One region of the Pseudoalteromonas maris genome, then DNA from elsewhere that is predicted to be linked to it. Evidence: predicted binding sites of a transcription regulator. Region 1 holds the regulator's gene; each other region holds the start of a gene.

Region 1 (2,274 bases):
CAACCTGAGCAAGGTACTCCAGCATTCTTTTTTTGCTATTAAAAAGGACCGCAGCTTTGCTGCAGTCCTTTGAGAAAATATGTTCTAGGCTCATATTAGTGTCGAGACAATTTCTCTTTATGTTTGATTACTTGACGATCCAATTTGTCGATAAGGCCATCGATCGCCGCATACATATCTTGATGCTCCGCGGTTGCGAACAGTTCGCCACCATTTACGTGAAGAGTTGCTTCTGCTTTTTGTGTGAGTTTCTCAATATCAAGGATGACATGCACATTATTGATATGGTCAAAATGACGCTCAAGTTTTGCAAATTTGCTATTTACATAGTTACGAAGAGAGTCTGTGATTTCAACATGACGACCGGTAAGATTTAATTGCATAAGCATTTTCCTTCTTGTCTTGCGTCTATATCAAGCTTTTACGCTGATTTGACGGTGGAATGGCTAACGATTCACGATATTTTGCAATCGTTCTTCGAGCCACTTTAATTCCTTGCTCTGCAAGTATGTCCGCAATTTTGCTATCGCTCAATGGCTTAGCTGGGTTTTCAGCGGCTACTAGCTTCTTGATCAATGCTCTTATCGCTGTGGATGAGCATTCACCTCCGTTTTCAGTATTCACATGGCTGGAGAAGAAGTACTTAAGCTCAAATATTCCCCGAGGTGTGTGCATGTATTTCTGAGTGGTAACGCGCGAGATTGTTGACTCGTGCATTTCAACCATTTCTGCCACATCGTTGAGGACCATTGGTTTCATCGCTTCTTCGCCATGTTCAAAGAATGCCTGCTGTTGTTGAACAATGCAATTAGTTACTTTGAGTAGCGTATCATTGCGTTGTTCCAGGCTCTTTATAAACCATTTTGCCTCTTGTAAGTGAGAGCGAATAAATTGGCTGTCACTTTGTGATTTACAGTTACGCCCTAGTGAAGCGTAGTGATCGTTAACGCGTATTTTAGGCATGCTGTCTGGGTTCAATTCAACCACCCAGCGGCCCTTTACTTTTTTCACTGACACATCAGGTATCACGTATTCCGACTCTTCGCGAACGATGGTCGCGGCGGGTTTTGGATTCAGACTATGTATCAGTGTCATCACCTCTTTTAACTGCGCTTCTTTAAGCTTAGTCTTTTTCATCAAGGTGCGATAGTCGCGATTTCCTAGCAAATCAATGTAATTACAAATTACCTCTTTCGTTTCTCTAAGCCAAGGGGTTTGAGGTGAAAATTGATTGAGCTGGATCAACAAGCATTCTTGTAATGAGCGCGCGCCTATTCCCACGGGATCAAATAACTGAATACGTTTGAGTACCGCCTCAATTTCGTCTAATTCAATCTCTTCTTCTTGCTCTTCGTGATTAAGGCTTTCAAGTAAGTCTTCGGTTGTTACCGTCAGTAAGCCGTTATCGTCGATGGCCTCAATGATAGCCGTTGCAATGGCTTCATCAATTGGACTAAACGGTGTGAGTTGGAGTTGCCACATCAAGTAATCGTGCAAGGTTTCAGTTGTTTCACCTTGATACACAGATTCGTCATCAGGCATGGGGCCTGCAGAGGCCACGGGGGCCGCGCTAATGTATTCATCCCACGACACATCCATGGGCAAGTCATCGCCCATAGACTCGCTGCTCATGGCATCAGAACTCTCCATTTGGTCTGAAGTTTGAGTTTCTACCTCATTTTTGTCTTCGCCATTGCTGTGAGAGTCTTGGTCATTATCAGACTTGTCATTGTTATCTGAATAACTTTCCTCTTCGACTTCAAGCAGAGGGTTTGCGTCTAGCGCTTCTTGAATTTCTTGCTGGAGATCCAAAGTACTGAGTTGCAACAGGCGAATGGCCTGCTGCAGTTGTGGAGTCATTGTTAATTGCTGGCCTAAGCGCAGCTGTAATGATTGCCTCATGTACTCTAACAATCCTTTTTATTGTTATAACCTAAATTGTTCACCTAAATACACATCACGAACGGTTTGGTCTGCCAGAACCTCCTCAGGACTCCCTGAGGCGATCAATTCACCATGAGAAACGATGTAAGCTGTTTCACACACGTCTAATGTTTCACGCACATTGTGGTCAGTGATAAGTACGCCAATGCCACGATTACGGAGGTGTTCAATAATTTTCTTTATATCTAACACCGAAATAGGGTCGACACCAGCAAAAGGTTCATCTAACAGGATAAATTTCGGATTTGCGGCTAATGCGCGAGCAATTTCGACGCGACGGCGTTCACCGCCTGATAAAGCCATCCCCTGTGATTCTCGAATGTGCTGAAT
Region 2 (2,274 bases), on a different contig from region 1:
GGCGCTATTCAACGCAGCGATAATAAGCTGGTCCGCAACCTCAAAGCGTAAGCCTTCAGCATCGTCTTGCACGAGCTGTCATGCACGGCGCGCGCACTGTCCACTTAGAACAACAATCATCGCCAAGCCCCAAATACCACGAAGTAATACCAATCAACTTCAATCGCTAATCAGTTTGGCGGGCTAAACATCGTGCTCACATAGTTATGCCCATTGGTGTAAAACGATACCCTATTGATAAAGGTGTGACTGTGATTTTTGAGGGCAGCGCCCGAGGGGGGATGGTAATACCAATTGCGTTAGAAAAGTGAGCAAGGATAGCGCTGGATAAGTAGCGTGATAGCAAGGCATAATTTTGTGTATGTAGTTATTCTACTTATTAAAATTATAACGTAGTGAGCATGCTCTTTAGCGCGCTAGGCAGGTTATTTATTTAATTCAATTGGTATAGTTACTAAGAGATTTTTCAGATTAAATCTGGATGCCCGAATGCTGTATTACAATGCGGGGTGTTGCCTCACCCCGCGAGCTCTTGCTTACTTGCTTAGTAGTAGGTCACTTTTTTAATTTTACGTGGCTTGGTCTGTGTTACGTAGAGGTCATACACTAACTTCATATCCAACTCCAACTCGGTAGCATAACTGTCACCCACCACATAACTACGCGTCACTCTAGCGCCTCGAATAACTCCCTGAACTTTGGCTTGCAGTACATCGTCAGAGGCTATGGCATTAGCCAAAGATGTATTTCCTTGCAGTTGTTGACCATAAACCTGCTCAGCGAGCTCTCTATAGGCCTCTATCTTTGACGCCTTCATCGCCATAATAGACTTTTGCTGGGCACTGCCTCCTGGCTGTGGCGCAATAGGCGCATAGCCAATGGCGCGCAAAATGGGATAGCTATCAGGTTGTTGTACTTCGTATTCGACGTGCTTATCAAACACGCTGCTGCATCCTGATAAGCTCAGTAAGATGATGATAAATCCAATTAGTCGCAGCATTTGTCTCTCCGCCGGCAATGAGTGTGCTAATAATAAAATCATATGCACAATAAATGCCACCCTTATCAATCCCCGCCAGTAACTTGGTACACTCTTTGCTAATTCATTACTATGACTATTTAGTGTGACTGTTTTTATGCGCCTTGTTACTTTTATCACTGCTACCTTATTAGCGTTTATGACTTTACCCACACATGCCCAATGGCTTGAGGCCACAGGGCGCGCGGTGCTTGCAGATCAATCCACTGAACAAGCACGTGCGCAAGCAGTGAGCGACGCGATAAAACAAGCGCTACAGTACTCAGGATTATCATTATCAAGCGTACAGACGCTCACTAATGGGGTACTCACTGAAGATCACTTATCCTTGCAATCTCAAGGCGCTATTGGGCAAATACATATCCTTGAAGAACAACAAGAAAATGGTATTTTCAGCATCACACTGCAAATGGAAGTGTATGGTGATCAAAGCCAGTGTAAGCAGGCTGATTTTATCAATCACTTTGCCCTTACCCGCACAGCATTAGTTAATCCGCAACACGCCCGCGATGGTCAAATATTTGACATTCCTTATGCCTTTACCAAGCAACTGTATGCTCTAATGAGCCAAGCTCAGCTGAGCATTGCGCCTACCGCTTTTTATCAAAATCCAGTTGCCGTGGCTGACTTTTTTACTCATCAGCATGCGTATGACCAGAGCGTGATTGACTATATTCGCAGTGCTAGCAACAGCCAGTTTGTTTTGTTTTCCCAAATCACCGACACATCCCTCGGTCAAAAGCGTGACAATGGTTACGCATTCTGGCGTGATGACAGCTTTCAACGTTACTTCAATGTGGAATTTATCTTATTTGACGGTTTGAGCTTCGAAAAACTGTGGCAGCAATCATACCAAACTGAAGCACAGTGGGAGTTCGACAAGACCGCCCTAGTAGATGTAAACAGTGGTATTTTTTGGCAAAGTAAGTACGGGCGCAGCATAACCAAACTCAGCGAACGTATTATGTACGACCTCAATAAAGTGACTCAATGTCTGCCAACAAAAGGACAAATAAAGCATATCGACGGTGAACAAGTGATCATAAACCTTGGCAGTAGTAACGGCCTACAGCAAGGACAGCAGCTGACCTTGGCCTACAGCAACAATGTGATTGATAGCAATGGCACCACTTTGCCCAGACAAGTAACATCTTTGTATAAAGTTGAAATCACCCAATTACATCAACACAGTGCGCTGGCTAAAAACATCTCTGCTCGCCCACTGAGTAACATTC
Region 3 (2,274 bases), on a different contig from region 1:
GATATCTACCGTATTCGCTTGCGCCACACTGCTGCCAGCGTCTGCAGTACTGGCCATCCCTAGTGCTAACAAACTACAAATTAATCTATGCACGCTTACGCTTCCCACTTAATTAGCTTTACCTTGTATCGGCTAACAAGTGGGAAACTTTAGGATCAATTGCCTTGTTTTAACTCGACTCCTGCATAACTCGATGTGCTTAGCAATGAGTCCACTACATCGTGAGGGAGTAGGCCTTGTGAGGTGGCAATAACCATCTTGCTATCAACACTCACAATCCTCGCATTCACTAGCACGCCGCCTTGATGTTTAACCAAGGTGCCAGCCAACACGTGAGGCATATTTTGCTCACTTTGCAGCTCTAGAAAATCGCGACTAAATGTGAAATCCCCCGTGGGTGTCACGCGAATATAGTCTAACGTTTTAAAGTCTACGACAGGCACACCAAATTCATGAAGCTCATGAATAAAGCTCTCTGCTAACTGATTGCCCAACAAACTCCCTTGCTGATAATCACTATCGAGGAATACAAAACTGGTGACCGCCATGGGCATCGATAGAGCACCTTGATCAATATTACTCACCATGTCTTGCATCAACGCCTGCACATATTGATTAATATTCTTCACTGTGTGATTAGTATTCACTTGGCGCTGAGTGTGAATTTGAATTGGACTGGCCATGCTTTGATACTGCGCGACATTCGCCTGTTGTAAATCGCTCTGTGCTGCGCCAATAATCTGCACTTGCTGATTTGCTTGCTGGTGCTGTGCAATAGCTTGTTGCTTGACTTGCTCTTCGCTGGCCATCCACCCTTCGATGGTCGAGCAACCGGACAATACTGTCGTAAAAGCAAGTGACATTAGCATTGATGATCTGTTCATGATAATTCCTCGTTAGTATGCTCGGCGTTGCAGCTGACCGTTGTTAAGACGCACTTTGTCCGCTCGTGTCAAAATGGTGTTAGGCAGGTAATCAGTAGCAGCAGCAACCACTTGGTTATTACGGCTATCAATCATGCGCACATTTACAACATAAGCATCTTCTTGTTCGCTCAGCGTTCCAGTAACGTAAAAATCGATTTCTTGTCGATTTGCTAGTACGTCGATATTGCGTGACAACATCACATCTGCGTGATTTTGCAACGCTATATGATCGCGGGTGCGATACTCAACCACCGCAAAGCCCATTTGAGAATAGATGGTGATAAAGCTTTCTTGTAGCTGCAACGCAATATCTTGTTGTTGCCATGGCACAGAATCTGGTTGCAATGTTTTTGGTGGCAAAAATGTGCCGACTGCCACTTTAGCTCCAGGCGCCACTGAGCGCAGTGACTCAGCCATGGTGTTAGCCAAACGGATACTGTGCTGATGAATGGTATTTTGCTGCACAGGATGAACTTCTGTCACTCTGGGCACGATTTCTATACGCTGGCTAGGAGCACACGCCTGTAATAAGGCCCCAACAAGCAAAATTAGGATGACACGCACACTCGCCTCACTGTTTGCATCAAGTCTGAATGGCAAAAGCGATGCAAAATAAGTGCCATTAGCATAAACGCAGAAGTTTTGACGCAAGCGCCTAGCCACTATCATGCCCCTTCAGATTTAACAGAGCCTAGTGAAATACATATTTTAAAATTAAAAAACGGCCTGACGGCCGTTTTTTTTGCAGTGTCACTTAAATTGCGACAGGTGCTTTGATATGCGGATGGGCTTGGTAATCAACCAACTCGAAGTCTTCAAAACTAAACGAGAAAATATCTTTTACCTCTGGGTTAATGCGCATCGTTGGTTTAGGGAATGGCGTGCGTGATAGCTGCTCATCCACCTGCTCCAAATGGTTAAGATATAAGTGTGCGTCACCAAATGTATGCACAAAATCGCCTAACTCTAAATCACATACTTGGGCAATCATCATGGTTAGCAGCGCATAACTTGCGATGTTAAACGGCACCCCTAAAAAGATATCTGCACTGCGCTGATACAACTGACAACTCAACTTGCCATCAAGCACATAGAACTGGAATAGCGTGTGACATGGTGGCAATGCTTGTTTACCCATCGCCGCATTTTCACTTGGGCTGTATTGAGTGTCTGGCAACAATGCTGGGTTCCACGCACTGACAATTAATCGACGTGAGTCAGGGTTTGTTTTGATTTGATCAATCACATCTTTGATTTGATCAATCACTTCACCGTTGGGGCCTTCCCAACTGCGCCACTGTTTACCATACACAGGACCCAGTTCGCCCTCTTCGGTGGCCCAACCATC

The links. Region 1 encodes sigma-54, which starts transcription at its own class of promoters, with help from an activator protein. Its sites were predicted from a motif close to GTTGGCACGNNNNTNGNNT; they were not measured.
Region 2: a site for sigma-54 is predicted at 1,083-1,101, ahead of AAEU32_RS02260 (flagellar assembly protein T N-terminal domain-containing protein). Genes of this name have one in related genera too.
Region 3: a site for sigma-54 is predicted at 1,532-1,550, ahead of AAEU32_RS02285 (FlgO family outer membrane protein). Genes of this name have one in related genera too.

Annotation. Positions count from the first base shown of each region.
Region 1 is NZ_JBMMUF010000003.1:295,178-297,451, reverse strand. Features, by position in the region: gene ptsN (PTS IIA-like nitrogen regulatory protein PtsN) at 1-94, opposite strand, end outside; gene hpf (ribosome hibernation promoting factor) at 96-383, opposite strand; gene AAEU32_RS06360 (RNA polymerase factor sigma-54) at 409-1,902, opposite strand; gene lptB (LPS export ABC transporter ATP-binding protein) at 1,927-2,274, opposite strand, start outside.
Region 2 is NZ_JBMMUF010000001.1:458,034-460,307, forward strand. Features, by position in the region: gene flgN (flagellar export chaperone FlgN) at 1-51, shown strand, start outside; gene AAEU32_RS02255 (LPP20 family lipoprotein) at 545-1,000, opposite strand; gene AAEU32_RS02260 (flagellar assembly protein T N-terminal domain-containing protein) at 1,137-2,274, shown strand, end outside.
Region 3 is NZ_JBMMUF010000001.1:461,891-464,164, forward strand. Features, by position in the region: gene AAEU32_RS02275 (FlgO family outer membrane protein) at 1-93, opposite strand, end outside; gene AAEU32_RS02280 (FlgO family outer membrane protein) at 156-884, opposite strand; gene AAEU32_RS02285 (FlgO family outer membrane protein) at 897-1,490, opposite strand; gene AAEU32_RS02290 (thymidylate synthase) at 1,681-2,274, opposite strand, start outside.